One region of the Bradyrhizobium sp. USDA 4486 genome, then DNA from elsewhere that is predicted to be linked to it. Evidence: predicted binding sites of a transcription regulator. Region 1 holds the regulator's gene; the other holds the start of a gene.
What was found. Region 1 encodes PhoB, which activates phosphate uptake and scavenging genes when phosphate is short. Its sites were predicted from a motif close to TGTCATNNANCTGTCAT; they were not measured.
Positions count from the first base shown of each region.

Region 1 (8,314 bases):
CCATACGCAGGGCGATGTCGTTTCTGCGCCAGAAGCAAATCCTGCACAAACTTGGAGTTGTGATCAGCGTCGCGGTCATCGGCATCGCTTGCTATGTGCTCTACCACATGTTGCGCGGCATCGACTTCAACGAGGTCCTCGAGGCGATCAAAAGCACCGAGCCGAGCCAGATCGCCATGGCCGCCCTGTTCGTCGCCGCCGGCTATTTCACCCTGACCTTCTACGACCTGTTCGCGGTGCGCGCGATCGGTCATTCCCACGTGCCCTATCGCGTCAACGCGCTCGCCGCCTTCACTAGCTATTCGATCGGGCACAATGTCGGCGCCAGCGTCTTCACCGGCGGCGCAGTGCGCTACCGCATCTACTCGGCCTACGGGCTGAACGCGATCGACGTCGCAAAAATCTGCTTTCTCGCCGGCCTGACCTTCTGGCTCGGCAACGCCGCCGTGCTCGGCCTCGGCATTTCCTATCATCCGGAGGCTGCCGCCTCGATCGACCAGCTTCCGGCCTGGTTGAACCGGACGCTGGCCATGATGATCATCGTGGCCCTCGTCGCCTATGTGGTCTGGGTCTGGACCCAGCCGCGGGTGGTCGGCCGCGGTCCCTGGACCGTGGTGCTGCCGGGCGGCCCGCTGACGCTGCTCCAGATCGCGATCGGCATCGTCGATCTCGGCTTCTGTGCGCTCGCGATGTACGTGCTGGTCCCGGACGAGCCCAATCTCGGATTCGTCGTGGTCGCCGTGATCTTCGTCTCGGCGACCTTGCTCGGCTTTGCCAGCCACTCGCCCGGCGGCCTCGGCGTGTTCGACGCCGCCATGCTGGTCGGCCTCTGGCAGATGGACCGCGAGGAACTCCTCGGCGGCATGCTTCTGTTCCGCGTCCTCTATTATCTGTCCCCCTTCGTCATATCTGTAATCTTGCTGACGTTTCGCGAAGTCATAATCGGCGCACGATCGAAGCGTTTGCAGCAGGCGGCGCTCAAGCTCGACCCCGGCCCGGCGCGCGAAGCCGCCTATGTGAGAGAGCGCAGCGACAGCGGCGCCTGAACGGCGTCGAGTCCTTAGGAGAAGCCCGCACCGATGGCGATCGACGCCCCATCGTCTCCCTCCGCGCAGCCCTGGTCCGACCGGCTGCGCCATTCCACCGTCATCCTGATCGCCGCGGCGCTGGCGCTGTCGGTCGTGGTCTCGCTCGGCGAATTGTCCGTGATCCGCGCCGCGACAGTATTCCTCTGCATCGCGGCTGCGGCGCTGATCCCCTGGCGGCTGCACGACAACGCCGCCTCGCGCGACGACACCCGCCGCGTCAACCCGGTCGAAAGCGCGGCGGTGGCCGCGGTGGTCGCCGGCATGCCGGATCCGGCGGTGCTGCTCGACCGCGCCGGCCGCGTCATCCATCTCAATGCCGCAGCCGCCCAGCTCGCGCCGGCGCTGCGCAAGAACGAGCTCGCCCAGTTCGCGCTGCGCTCGCCGGAGATCATCACCGCGCTGCGCGAGTCGATCGCGACCACCGAGCCACGGCGCGCCACCTACCTCGACCACGTTCCGGTCGACCGCTGGATGGAGCTGATCATCACCCCGGTGCCGGTTCCGACCACCTTCGGCGGCGCCGACAAATGCATGCTGATGACCTTCCACGACCAGACGCCGCTGCGCCGGGTCGAGGAGATGCGCGCCGACTTCGTCGCCAATGCCAGCCATGAGCTGCGCACGCCGCTGGCCGCGCTGTCCGGCTTCATCGACACGCTGCAGGGCCAGGCCAAGGACGATCCGAAAGCACGCGAGCGCTTTCTCGGCATCATGCACAACCAAGCCACCCGCATGGCGCGCCTGATCGACGATCTGCTCTCGCTGTCGCGGGTCGAATTGTCGGCCCATGTGCGGCCCGACACGCTGGTCGACCTGCTGCCGATCATCTTCCAGGTCGCCGACGGGCTGGAGCCGCTGGCGCGGGAGCGCCAGGTCGAGGTCGAGACCCATCTGCCGGAGACCCCCGTCATGATCGCGGGCGATCGCGAGGAGCTGCTGCGCCTGTTCGAGAACCTGATCGAGAACGCGCTCAAATACGGCGCCTCGGGCGGCCGGGTCATCGTGTCGCTGACGGTTCCGGCAGACACGGATGGAACCCAGGAAATCCGGGTCCTTGTGCGCGATTTCGGTCCCGGCATCGCGCCCGAGCACCTGCCGCGCCTGACCGAGCGGTTCTACCGGGTCGACGTCGGCGACAGCCGCTCGCAGGGCGGGACCGGGCTCGGATTATCGCTGGTCAAACATATTCTTAACCGTCATCGCGGGCGGCTTTTGATCGAAAGTGTGCCCCGGCAGGGCGCCACCTTCACCGCCTGTTTTCCTCAGGTGAAGAACCTGACACAGAGCTGAAATCAAAGCGATTCCAGTCGCTTGGTGGTGTCATCCAACTGTCACGAAACCTTCGTAAAAGCACAGCCGACCGCTCCTAAAGGGGCGGCGCGGGGAGCGCGATCGGGCGCGGATGGCGCTTCGTTCCCCTGTATGGAGACCAGCATGAATTTCATCAAAACTATCGTCGCTGCTGGCTTGGTCGCCGCAACGACGACGGCAGCCTTTGCTGCCGACATCACGGGTGCCGGTGCGACCTTCCCGTTCCCGATCTATTCGAAATGGGCTGACGCCTACAAGAAGGAGACCGGCAACGGTCTGAACTATCAGTCGATCGGCTCGGGCGGCGGCATCAAGCAGATCCAGGCCAAGACCGTGACCTTCGGCGCCAGCGACGCGCCGCTCAAGGCAGAGCAGCTCGAGAAGGACGGCCTCGTCCAGTGGCCGATGGTGATGGGCGCGATCGTTCCCGTCGTCAATATCGAGGGCGTCAAGGCCGGCGAGCTGGTGTTCGACGGTGAGACCCTTGCCAACATCTATCTCGGCAAGATCACCAAGTGGGACGACGCCGCGATCAAGAAGCTCAATCCGAACGTGAAGCTGCCGTCGGATGCCATCACCGTGGTCCGCCGCTCGGACGGCTCGGGCACCACCTTCAACTTCACCAACTATCTCTCCAAGGCCAGCGCGGACTGGAAGAGCAAGGTCGGTGAGGGCACCGCGGTCGAGTGGCCGGTCGGCGTCGGCGCCAAGGGCAACGAAGGCGTGTCGGGCAACATCAGCCAGACCAAGAACTCGATCGGCTATGTCGAGTACGCCTATGCCAAGCAGAACAAGCTGACCTACACCGCCCTAATCAACAAGGCCGGCAAGACGGTTCAGCCGACCGTCGAAGCCTTCCAGGCGGCTGCTTCCAACGCCGACTGGGCCAAGGCTCCCGGCTACTACGTCATCCTGACCGACCAGCCCGGCGACAAGTCCTGGCCGATCACCGCGGCGACCTTCATCCTGATGCACAAGGAGCCGGCGGATAAGGCGGCGTCGAAGGAAGCCATCAAATTCTTCACCTGGGCGTTCAAGAACGGCGCCAAGGCCGCCGAGGAGCTCGACTACATCCCGATGCCCGAGAGCGTCGTGAAGCTGATCGAGAAGACCTGGTCGGCCGACATTAAGAGCTAAGGCGCTCTCGATTGCCGGGACCTCAAAGACGTCCGCTCCGGATCGGCCTCGCGCTGCATCCGGAGCGCAGCACCGACAACAAGCGTATATAAACAGGTACAGGGGATCGGCGTGGCAGAGATGGCTGTCGAGAGCAATGTAGTTGATGCCGCCGGACCGTACGATCGCGCCAAGGCGTTGAGCGCGTTCAAGCTCGGTGACCTCACCTTCTACTGGATCACGCGGCTCAGCGCGATCTCCGTGCTGCTGATCCTCGGCGGCATCATCGTTTCGCTGATCGTCGGTGCCTTCCCGGCGATGAAGGAATACGGCCTCTCGTTCCTGTGGACGCAGCGCTGGGCGCCGTCGGCAGATCCCCCCGTGCTCGGCGCGCTCGGCCCGATCTACGGCACGCTCGTCACCTCGTTCATCGCGATGCTGATCGCCATTCCGGTCGGTCTCGGCATCGCCATCTTCCTCACCGAGCTGTGCCCGCAATGGGCGCGCCGCCCGATCGGCATGGCAATCGAGCTGCTCGCCGGCATCCCCTCGATCATCTACGGCATGTGGGGCTTCTTCGTGCTGGGCCCGTTCCTGGCCAACACCTACCAGCCGTTCATGATCAAGATCTCCGACGGCATCCCCGTGCTCGGCGCGATCTTCGCCGGTCCCCCGTCCTATCTCAGCCTGTTCAATGCCTCGCTGATCCTCGCCATCATGGTGCTGCCCTTCATCACCTCGATCTCGGTCGACGTGTTCAAGACGGTGCCGCCGGTGCTGAAGGAAGCGGCCTACGGCGTCGGCTGCACCACCTGGGAAGTCGTCCGCAGCGTGGTGATCCCCTACACCCGCGTCGGCGTCATCGGCGGCGTCATGCTGGCGCTCGGCCGCGCGCTCGGCGAGACCATGGCGGTGACCTTCATCATCGGCAACTCGTTCCGCATCTCCTCGTCGATCTTCGCCCCGGGCACCACGATCTCGGCGGCGATCGCGTCCGAGTTCGCCGAAAGCGACGGCCTGCACCAGTCCGGCCTGATCCTTCTCGGCCTCCTGCTGTTCGTGCTCACGTTCTTCGTGCTCGCCGCCGCGCGCCTGATGCTGCTGCGTCTCGAAAAGAAGGCGGGGAAGTAACATGAACCCGATTTACGCACGCCGCCGCCGCATGGACATCGTCATCCGTGCGCTCTGCCTTGCCGCCGCCGCCTTCGGCGTCACCTGGCTCGCGCTGATCCTGCTGACGCTGCTCTACAACGGCCTGACCGGGCTCAACCTCCAGGTCTTCACCGAAAACACCCCGCCGCCCGGCTCGACCGAGGGCGGCCTCCTCAACGCCATCGTCGGCTCGCTGATCATGACCGCGCTCGGCGTCGGCATCGGCGCGCCGCTCGGCCTGTTCGCGGGCACCTATCTCGCCGAGTACGGCCGCAACGACAAGCTGACCTCGGTGATCCGTTTCATCAACGACATCCTGCTGTCGGCGCCCTCGATCATCATCGGCCTGTTCATCTACGGCGCGGTCGTGGTGCCGATGCGCGGCTTCTCGGCCATCGCCGGCTGCCTCGCGCTCGCCGTGATCGTCATTCCGGTGGTGCTGCGCACGACCGAGGACATGCTGCTGCTGGTGCCGAACGCATTGCGCGAGGCTGCCTCCGCGCTCGGTCTGCCGCGCTCGCTGGTGATCAAGCGCATCGCCTATCGCGCGGCGCGCTCGGGCCTCATCACCGGCGTGATGCTGGCCACCGCCCGCGTCGCCGGCGAGACCGCGCCGCTGCTCTTCACCGCGCTGTCGAACCAGTTCTTCAGCCTGAGCCTGAACAAGACGATGGCCAACCTGCCGGTGACCATCAACAACTTCGTGCAGAGCCCCTATGCCTACTGGAAGCAGCTCGCCTGGAGCGGCGCCCTGCTGATCACGTTGACCGTGCTTGCCCTGAACATTGGCGCGCGCATCCTGAGCGCCGAGAGGACCGCAAAATGAGCGATATGTCAGTTACCGTCAGTACGCCCGTTCAGCACGGCTCGCAGCCGCTGCCCGAGGCCCCGGCCAAGGTGACGGTGCGCAACCTCAACTTCTATTACGGCGAGCACCACGCGCTGAAGAACATCAACCTGACGCTCGGCACCAATCGCGTCACGGCGTTCATCGGCCCGTCGGGCTGCGGCAAGTCGACCCTACTGCGCATCTTCAACCGGATGTACGACCTCTACCCGGGCCAGCGCGCCACCGGCCAGCTGATGCTCGACCAGACCAACATCCTCGACCCCAAGCTGGACCTCAACCTGCTGCGCGCCCGCGTCGGCATGGTGTTCCAGAAGCCGACGCCGTTCCCGATGACGATCTACGAGAACATCGCGTTTGGCATCCGTCTCTATGAGAAGATCTCGAAGTCCGAGATGGACGACCGCGTCGAGAAGGCGCTGCGCGGCGGCGCGCTGTGGAACGAGGTCAAGGACAAGCTCAATGCGTCCGGCCTCTCGCTCTCCGGCGGCCAGCAGCAGCGCCTCTGCATCGCCCGCACCGTCGCGGTGCGGCCCGAGGTGATCCTGTTCGACGAGCCCTGCTCGGCGCTCGACCCGATCTCGACCGCCAAGGTCGAAGAGCTGATCCAGGAGCTGTCCGAGAACTACACGATCGCGATCGTCACCCACAACATGCAGCAGGCGGCCCGCGTCTCCGACAAGACCGCCTTCATGTATCTCGGCGAGTTGATCGAGTTCGACGATACCAGCAAGATATTCACTTCGCCGAGCGATCGGCGCACGCAGGATTACATCACCGGCCGGTTCGGCTGAGGAGACGGGATATGGGTTCTGAACATACCGCAAAGGCCTTCGACACCGACCTCCAGGAGCTCACCCGCCTGGTCGCCGAGATGGGCGGCCTCGCCGAGCGCATGATCGTCGATTCCGTCGACGCGCTGATCCGTCGCGACGTCGTGCTCGGCCAGCGCGTGGTCGCGACCGACGCCGAGATCGACGCGCTCCAGAAGAAGATCGAGGAGCGCGCCGTGCTCACCATCGCCCGCCGCCAGCCGATGGCGGTGGACCTGCGCGAGATCGTCGGCGCCATGCGCGTCGCCACCGATCTCGAGCGCATCGGCGATCTCGCCAAGAACATGGGCAAGCGCGTCGCGGCGCTGGAGACGGACTTTCATCCGCTGAAGCTGTTCCGCGGCCTCGAGCACATGACCGACCTCGTGCAGCAGCAGGTCAAGTCGGTGCTGGACGCCTATGCCGCGCACGACCTGCCGGCGGCGATGGCGGTGTGGAAGGGCGACGAGGAAGTCGACGCCATCTGCACCTCTCTGTTCCGCGAGCTTCTCACCTATATGATGGAGGATCCGCGCAACATCTCGTTCTGCATTCACCTGATGTTCTGCGCCAAGAACATCGAGCGCATCGGTGACCATGCCACCAACATCGCCGAGACCGTGTTCTACATGATCGAGGGCCAGGCGATCACCGACAAGCGGCCGAAGGGTGACATGACGACCTTTGCCACGACGATCCCGAATAGCTGAAGAGTCAAGGAGCGACGACACCATGGGCGCGCGCATTATGGTGGTTGAAGACGAGGAAGCTCTCACCGAGCTGCTTCGCTACAACCTCGAAGGCGATGGCTATGACGTCGAGACGGTGATGCGCGGTGACGACGCCGACACCCGTCTCAAGGAGCACATCCCCGACCTGATCGTGCTCGACTGGATGCTGCCGGGCCTCTCCGGCATCGAGCTGTGCCGACGGCTGCGCACCCGCCCGGAGACCAAGCAGCTTCCGATCATCATGCTGACCGCGCGCGGCGAGGAGAGCGAGCGGGTGCGGGGTCTTGCGACCGGCGCCGACGATTACATCGTCAAGCCGTTCTCCGTGCCGGAGCTGCTGGCGCGCGTGAAGGGCCTCTTGCGGCGCGCGAGCCCGGAGCGGCTCGCAACCGTGCTCGCCTATGGCGACATCGAGCTCGACCGCGACAAGCGTCGCGTCGCGCGCTCGGGCCGGCCGATCGATCTCGGTCCGACCGAATATCGCCTGCTGGAGTTCTTCCTCGAGCACCCCGGCCGCGTGTTCTCGCGCGAGCAGCTGCTCGACAGCGTCTGGGGCCGCGACATCTACATCGACGAACGCACCGTCGACGTGCATATCGGCCGTCTGCGCAAGCTGCTCAATCTCGGCCGCGAGCAGGACCCGATCCGCACCGTCCGCGGCGCCGGCTACGCGCTGGACGATCGCTTCGCGAAAGCGGAGCAGACGTAAGAACGGCTGCAAGCGAGCAAAATAAAAGCGTGCCGAGCGGCGCGCTTTTTTGCTTCGGATCGTCCCGGCCGCGTGCCGGGACGATGTCGTTGAAGCAGTGCTCAGCGCGTGCCCGGCTTCGCGGGCGCGCGGCGGCGATCCGCCGCCGGCTGGTAGGCGACGCGCGAGTGCTGCGCGCAATAGGGCAGGCCGGAGAGCGCCTTGCCGCCGCAGAAGAAGAAATCCGGGCTCGATGGATCGCCGACCGGCCAGTGGCAGGTCGCCTCGTTCAGCTCCAGGAGCGACAGCCGCTGGCTCATCGGCACCACGTTGTCGTAGGTGACCGGCTCGGCCTCCACCTCGACCTCGAAGGCCTGCGCCAGCGCGGTGTTGCCGCGCGAGATCGGGCGGCTCACGCGCATCATGTGCTGCGCGGGACGCGCCTTGCGCGGCCGGGGCGCGGCCGACGAGGGGCTCTTGGCGCGGCCGGACAGGCCGAGCCTGTGCACTTTGCCGATCACGGCATTGCGGGTCACATTGCCGAGCTCGGCCGCGATCTGGCTGGCCGA
Region 1 is NZ_JBSRZV010000001.1:6,833,230-6,841,543, forward strand. Features, by position in the region: gene ACVWY3_RS32225 (UPF0104 family protein) at 1-1,046, shown strand, start outside; gene ACVWY3_RS32230 (ATP-binding protein) at 1,080-2,378, shown strand; gene pstS (phosphate ABC transporter substrate-binding protein PstS) at 2,523-3,536, shown strand; gene pstC (phosphate ABC transporter permease subunit PstC) at 3,657-4,646, shown strand; gene pstA (phosphate ABC transporter permease PstA) at 4,648-5,493, shown strand; gene pstB (phosphate ABC transporter ATP-binding protein PstB) at 5,490-6,308, shown strand; gene phoU (phosphate signaling complex protein PhoU) at 6,320-7,036, shown strand; gene phoB (phosphate regulon transcriptional regulator PhoB) at 7,059-7,766, shown strand; gene ACVWY3_RS32265 (GcrA family cell cycle regulator) at 7,868-8,314, opposite strand, start outside.

Region 2 (7,103 bases), 510 kb from region 1:
GCACCAAAATGCTTCAGCATCAGCTCGGTGTGGTCGCGGCTGGCCTCGTTTTCAATGACCATGGTGGTGCCAGGCGCGGCCAGGCCCGCCAGCAGCACGGCCGATTTGATCTGGGCCGAGGCGACCGGAGTCTTGTAGGTGATCGGCAGCGGATCGCGCGCGCCCTGGACGGTCAGCGGCAGGCGGCCACCCTCGCCGCCGGAAACGACCCTGGCGCCCATCTTTTCGAGCGGATCGAGAATCCGGCGCATGGGGCGGCTGCGCAGGGAGGCATCACCGTCGAAAATCGCCGAGATCGGGCAGCCGGCCACGGCGCCCATGACCAGCCGGCAGCCGGTGCCCGAATTGCCGAAATCCAGCGCCGCGCTGGGCTGTGCAAAGCCTCCGACGCCGACGCCCTGAACCTTCCAGGCGAAATCGCCGGTGCGCTCGACCTGAGCGCCAAGAGCCTGCATGGATTTGGCGGTGTTGAGGACGTCCTCGCCTTCCAGCAAGCCCGAAATCCTGGTCTCGCCGACCGCAAGCGCGCCGAGGATCAGGGCGCGGTGGGAGATCGACTTGTCCCCGGGCACCCGCACTTTCCCGGTCAGTGGACCGCTGGCGCGCGACCGAAGGGGCGTCGGCTTGTCGGAATGGGTCACATTATGTCCTTGGATAGGCCCGAAACATCCCTGCGGGGCTCGCGGGGGCAGGTATCACATGGTCTCTCCGTCGTCACGGGCATGTCTTTCTCCCGTAATGCGCTATTGACAGCGGGCCGCCAACTAGCCAAGTGAAGCACCGCTTTTCAGACATTCCCAGGATTCCTGCCGTGGCCAAGTCCGAACTCGGAACCAAACGTATTTGCCCGACCACGGGCAAGAAATTCTATGATCTCAACAAGAATCCGGTGATCTCGCCCTATACCGGCGAAGTGGTTCCGATCGCCCCGATTGCCCCTGCGCGCGCGCCCCGTGGCGCCGAAGCCCGCAACATGGCCCAGGATACCGCGCCGGAGCCGGCTGAGGCCGAAGAGTTGGTCTCCCTCGAGGAGGCCGATGCCGAGGAGAACACCGGCAAGGTCAAGGCCGTGGTGCCCGAATCGGAGGACGATATCGAGGTCGACGAGACCCTCGACGACGACGATGACGATGATTCGACCTTCATTGCCGACGAAGAAGAGGGCGATGAGGACGTCACCGACATCATTGGTGATGTCGGAGGTGATGAAGAGACTTGAGATCAGCCCTGATCTGTGAAAAAGGGTGCACCGCGCGAGTCGGAAGGCTCGCCGGTCGGGAGTGATCCCCCAGGGTCATCCCGCGATTTAAGGGGCCATAGCTCAGCTGGGAGAGCGCTTGCATGGCATGCAAGAGGTCGGCGGTTCGATCCCGCCTGGCTCCACCAGCCTTCGCTGGCTTCGCCAGCTTCGGCTCGGCAAGCCTTATCGCAGCGAAGGCTGCCGCGGCGCGGCCCGAAGGGCGAAGCCGGCCTCCACGAATTCCCCTACTCCCCGATCACCGCATTGAGCCGATCCCTCAATGCGACGATCTCATCCTTCATTGCCACCAGCTCCGACACCGAACAGTCCGAGGCCGCCAGAATCGATTGCGGCACGCTGCGTGCCTTTTCCTTCAGTGCGTGGCCCTGCGGCGTCAGGGCGATCAGCACTTGTCGTTCGTCCTCGCTGGAGCGGGTACGCCTGACCAGATGCGCGGCCTCTAACCGCTTCAAGAGCGGCGTCAGCGTGCCCGAATCCAGGAACAGCTTCTCGCCGATGTCCTTGACCGGGACGTCGTCGCGCTCCCACAGCACCAGCATCACCAGATATTGCGGATAGGTGAGGCCGAGCCGGTCAAGCAGCGGCTTGTAGACGCGGTTGAAGGCATGCGCGGCGGAATAGACCGCGAAGCAGATCTGGTTGTCGAGGCGCTGCGGGTCCAGCGCCGGCACTTTCCGGGGCATCACGAATCTCACGACGTTTCTCCCATCCTGGGGCCGGCCGGCGGCAGATTCAATTGCGGACAATTAAATGTGAGGCTGCACAATTTCAATTGCGCGCAATCTAATTGTCCGCGATATAGACGGGGTCCCAACCCGGAACCCCAAGGGAGACGAAAATGTCCGTGAACGTCCTCTATAAGACCAGCGCAAAAGCCACCGGCGGCCGCGACGGCCATGCTGCGACCCTCGACGGCGCACTCGACGTCAAGCTTACCACGCCGAAGGAGCTCGGCGGTGGCGGCGGCGCCGGCAACAATCCCGAGCAGCTGTTCGCGGCCGGCTATGCCGCCTGCTTCATCGGCGCGATGAAGTTCGTGGCCTCGCAGGGCGGCCCGAAGGTTCCGGCCGACGCATCGGTCACCTCGACCGTCGGCATCGGCCCGCGCTCCGAGGGCGGCTTCGGCCTCGACATCGACCTCGCCGTCTCGCTGCCGGGTCTCGCCCGTGCGGAGGCCGAGGCGCTGGTTGAGAAGGCGCACCAGGTGTGCCCGTACTCCAATGCCACGCGCGGCAATGTCGACGTTCGCCTGACGGTCGTCTGATCTGACGATGGATTGGCTGGCCCGGGATCCCCCTCGGGCCGGCCGCTTCCGCTTGATTTGCCGCGCCGCGGGATTGGCGCGCGGCGGCGCATGCGGCTCTACGCCCGGCGCCATTGCTGGCGCAAACAAACCTCGCTAGGCCTGTGACCAAACGACCGACACAGGGAAGCGAAGGCATGACTGAAGCCGCCAGTTCTGGGGCAGCATTGGGCGCAATGAGCGGGCTGCGCGTCATCGATCTCACGCGCGTACTCGGCGGTCCCTATTGCACCCAGATCCTCGCCGACCACGGCGCCGACGTCATCAAGGTCGAGCCGCCGGCGGGCGACGAGGTGCGCGAATGGGGTCCTCCGTTCCACGAGGAGGACGCGGCCTATTTCGTCGGCATCAATCGCAACAAGCGCTCGATCGGCCTCGACCTCGCCTCCGAGGGCGGCCGCGTGGTGTTGCTGAAGATGCTGGAGACGGCCGACGTCCTGATCGAGAATTTCAAGCCCGGCACGCTGGAGAAATGGGGCATCGGCAACGAGGTCTTGCGCGAGAAATTCCCGCGCCTCGTGCATTGCCGGATCTGCGGCTTCGGCGCCGATGGCCCGCGTGGCGGCAATCCCGGCTATGACGCCATCATCCAGGCCATGACCGGCATGATCGCGGCGACCGGCTCGGTGGAGAGCGGCCCGATGCGGATCGGCGTGCCGCTGGTCGACATCACCACCGGTCTTTATGCCGCGATCGGCATCCTGATGGCGCTCTCCGAGCGGCAGCGTTCGGGCAAGGGCCAGTTCCTGGAAACGACGCTGTACGAGACCGGCCTTGCCATCATGCATCCGCACACCGCGAACTATTTCATGCATGGCAAGCCGCCTTCGCTCACCGGCAACGAGCATCCGAACCTCGTTCCTTACGCGATCTTCCCGACGAAGACCGACAACATCTTCATCGGCGTCGGCAATGACGGCACCTTCCGCAAGCTCGCCAAGGAGATCGGCAAGCCCGAGCTCGGCACCGATCCGCGCTTTGCCCGCAACAAGGACCGCATCGCCAACCGCGAGGCACTCCGCGCAGAGCTGGCCGCGGTGTTCAGCCAGCACGAGGCCGAGCCGCTGTGCAATCGCCTGCTTGCGGCGGGTCTGCCTGCCGGTCCGGTGCAGAAGATCGACCAAGCGTTGACCAACCCGCACACGATCGCGCGCGGTGATGTCATCGAGAAGGACTGGTACAAGGGCGTGGCCTCGCCGATCCGGCTCGACCGCAGCAAGCCGAGCCTGCGCCGCCTGCCGCCGAAATTCAGCCAGCACGCGGCCGAGGTGCTGGGCGAGTTCGGCTACTCCAAGTCGGAGATCGACGCGATGGTCGCCAAGGGCGTGGTCTGCGGGCCCGAGCGCAAGCGCTAGGGTCCGACCGCCTCACTCGGCAGATGCCGCACTGCGGCGCGAGCCGCGCATGTGCAGCGCGAACGCATGAGGCTGCCCGCGTCGCATTCGCCTATTTGACGGCTTCCCTTTTCCAGCGCTTGCCGCTTTCGTTTCGGCCGCTTACACAGTCATGTGAACGTCATATGGCGCTGCTAGCGCAAGCGCCTCTTCATTGACGGGCAAGGGAGGTTTTCTTGATGACTCTTCGACATTTTGGCGCGGCTGCAGCTGTTGCACTCACGGTTGGTCTCAGCGCCTCGCCGGCCTTGGCCCTGACCGAAATCCAGTGGTGGCATGCGATGACCGGCGCCAACAACGACGTCATCGTCAAGCTCGCCAACGATTTCAACGCCGCGCAGAGCGACTACAAGGTGATCCCGACCTACAAGGGCAACTACGCCGATACGATGAACGCGGGCATCGCCGCGTTCCGCGCCGGCAACGCGCCGCATATCATGCAGGTGTTCGAGGTCGGCACCGCGACCATGATGGCCGCGACCGGCGCCGTGAAGCCGGTCTACAAGCTGATGGCCGAGACCGGCGAGAAGTTCGATCCGAAGGCCTACCTGCCCGCGATCACCGGCTACTACTCGACCTCGAAGGGCGAGATGCTGTCGTTCCCCTTCAACTCGTCATCTACAGTCATGTGGGTCAATCTCGACGAGCTGAAGAAGGCCAATGTCGAGATCCCCAAGACCTGGCCTGAAGTGTTCGAGGCCGGCAAGAAGCTGAAGGCGGCCGGTCACGACACCTGCGGCTTCTCGGGCTCGTGGGTCACCTGGGTCAATCTCGAGCAGCTCTCGGCCTGGCACAACGTGCCGCTCTCGACCAAGGCCAACGGCCTCGACGGCTTCGACACCGTGCTCGAATTCAACGGCCCGCTCCAGGTCAAGCATCTCGAAAACCTGGTCGAGCTGCAGAAGACCAAGGTCTACGACTATGCCGGCCGCACCAACACCGGCGAAGGCCGCTTCACCTCAGGCGAATGCCCGATCTACCTGACCTCGTCGGCGTTCTTCGGCAACGTCAAGGCGCAGGCCAAGTTCAACTTCACCGCCGTGCCGATGCCGTATTATCCGGACGTGAAGGGCGCGCCGCAGAACTCGATCATCGGCGGCGCTTCGCTCTGGGTGATGGGCGGCAAGTCGGCCGACGAATACAAGGGCGTCGCGAAGTTCCTGACCTTCCTCTCCGACACCGATCGCCAAGTCTACATCCACAAGGCCTCCGGCTATCTGCCGATCACCAAGGCGGCCTACGCCAAGGCGAAGGAAGAAGGGTTCTACAAGGACCAGCCCTATCTCGAGACGCCGCTGCTCGAGCTGACCAATAAGGAGCCGACCGAGAACTCGCGCGGCCTGCGCCTCGGCAACATGGTGCAGCTGCGCGACGTCTGGTCGGAAGAGATCGAGCAGGCGCTGGCCGGCAAGAAGACCGCCAAGCAGGCGCTCGATGCCGCCGTCGAGCGCGGCAACACGATGCTGCGGCAGTTCGAAAAGACCGCCGTCAAGTAAGGCGATCAGCGGCAGGCCGGTCGCCGGCCTGCCGCTGCTGGGGCATCATGCAAAAGCAAGCCATTTTCCAGTCAAAGCTATTGCCCTACGCGCTGGTTGCCCCGCAACTCGCGATCGTCCTGATTTTCTTCTACTGGCCGGCCCTGCAGGCCGTGATCCAGTCCTTCCTGCTCCAGGACGCCTTCGGCCTGTCGTCGAGCTTCGTGTGGTTCGACAACTATATCGAGCTGTTCAAGGACCCCGCTTATTTCGCCTCGATCGTCCGGACTTTCTTCTTCTCGTTCGCCATCGCGATCTCGTCGCTGTCCTTTGCGCTGCTGCTCGCCGTGATGGCTGACAAGCCGCTGCGCGGCTCGATGCTCTACCGCACGCTGCTGATCTGGCCCTATGCGGTGGCGCCGCCCGTCGTCGGCGTGCTCTGGATCTTCATGCTGCATCCCTCGCTTGGCGTGCTCTCGCGCTACATGCGCGGCCTCGGCATCGACTGGAATCCGCTGCTCGACGGCAACCAGGCCGCGGCGCTGATCATCCTCGCCGCCGCCTGGAAGCAGATCTCCTACAACTTCCTGTTCTTCCTCGCCGGTCTCCAGAGCATCCCGAAGAGCGTGATCGAGGCCGCTGCGATCGACGGCGCGCGTCCGATGCGGCGGTTCTGGACCGTGATCTTCCCGCTGCTGTCGCCGACCATTTTCTTCCTGCTGGTGGTCAACATCGTCTACGCCTTCTTCGACACGTTCGGCATCATCGACACCATGACCCGCGGCGGACCCGGCACGTCGACCGTGACGCTGGTCTACAAGGTCTATTCCGACGGCCTGCTCGGCGGCAATCTCGGCAGCTCCGCGGCGCAATCGGTGATCCTGATGATCATGGTCATCGTGCTCACCGCAATCCAGTTCCGCTTCGTCGAACGCAAGGTGACCTACTGATGGTCGAGGAAGAGGGCATCAGGCGCTACGTCGCGCACATCATCCTCTGGATCGGGATCGCCATCGTCGCGTTCCCGGTCTACATCGCCATCGTCGCCTCGACCCAGGACAACGCGCTGATCGCCAACGGGCAGATGTCGCTGCTGCCGGGCGGGCACTTCCTCGAGGTCTACTACCAGACCATCTTCATCGGCACGAGCGGCTCGACCCGCGAGCCGGTCGGCAACATGATGCTGAACTCGCTGGTGATGGCGCTGGCGATCGCAATCGGCAAGATCGCGATCTCGATCATCTCGGCCTATGCGATCGTGTATTTCCGCTTTCCGTTCCGGATGGCGATCTTCTGGATCATCTTCATCACCTTGATGCTGCCGGTCGAGGTGCGCATCTATCCGACCTACAAGATCGTCGCCGACCTGCACATGCTCGACAGCTATGCTGGTCTGGCGCTGCCGCTGATCGCATCGGCGACGGCGACGCTGCTGTTCCGCCAGTTCTTCATGACCGTGCCGGACGAATTGCTGGAGGCCTCGCGCATCGACGGCGCCGGTCCCTTGCGCTTCTTCTGGGATACGCTGCTGCCGCTGTCGCGCACCAACATGGCGGCGCTGTTCGTGATCCTGTTTATCCTCGGCTGGAATCAATATCTCTGGCCGCTCTTGATCACCACGCGCGACGACATGCAGACCATTCAGGTCGGCATCCGCAAGATGATCACCA
Region 2 is NZ_JBSRZV010000001.1:6,326,177-6,333,279, forward strand. Features, by position in the region: gene aroA (3-phosphoshikimate 1-carboxyvinyltransferase) at 1-641, opposite strand, end outside; gene ACVWY3_RS29785 (TIGR02300 family protein) at 812-1,219, shown strand; tRNA gene ACVWY3_RS29790 (tRNA-Ala) at 1,311-1,386, shown strand; gene ACVWY3_RS29795 (MarR family winged helix-turn-helix transcriptional regulator) at 1,486-1,944, opposite strand; gene ACVWY3_RS29800 (organic hydroperoxide resistance protein) at 2,100-2,525, shown strand; gene ACVWY3_RS29805 (CaiB/BaiF CoA transferase family protein) at 2,702-3,919, shown strand; gene ugpB (sn-glycerol-3-phosphate ABC transporter substrate-binding protein UgpB) at 4,138-5,454, shown strand; gene ugpA (sn-glycerol-3-phosphate ABC transporter permease UgpA) at 5,502-6,383, shown strand; gene ugpE (sn-glycerol-3-phosphate ABC transporter permease UgpE) at 6,383-7,103, shown strand, end outside.
Region 2: ugpB (sn-glycerol-3-phosphate ABC transporter substrate-binding protein UgpB) is a predicted target of PhoB. The motif match lies at 4,067-4,083, and genes of this name have one in related genera.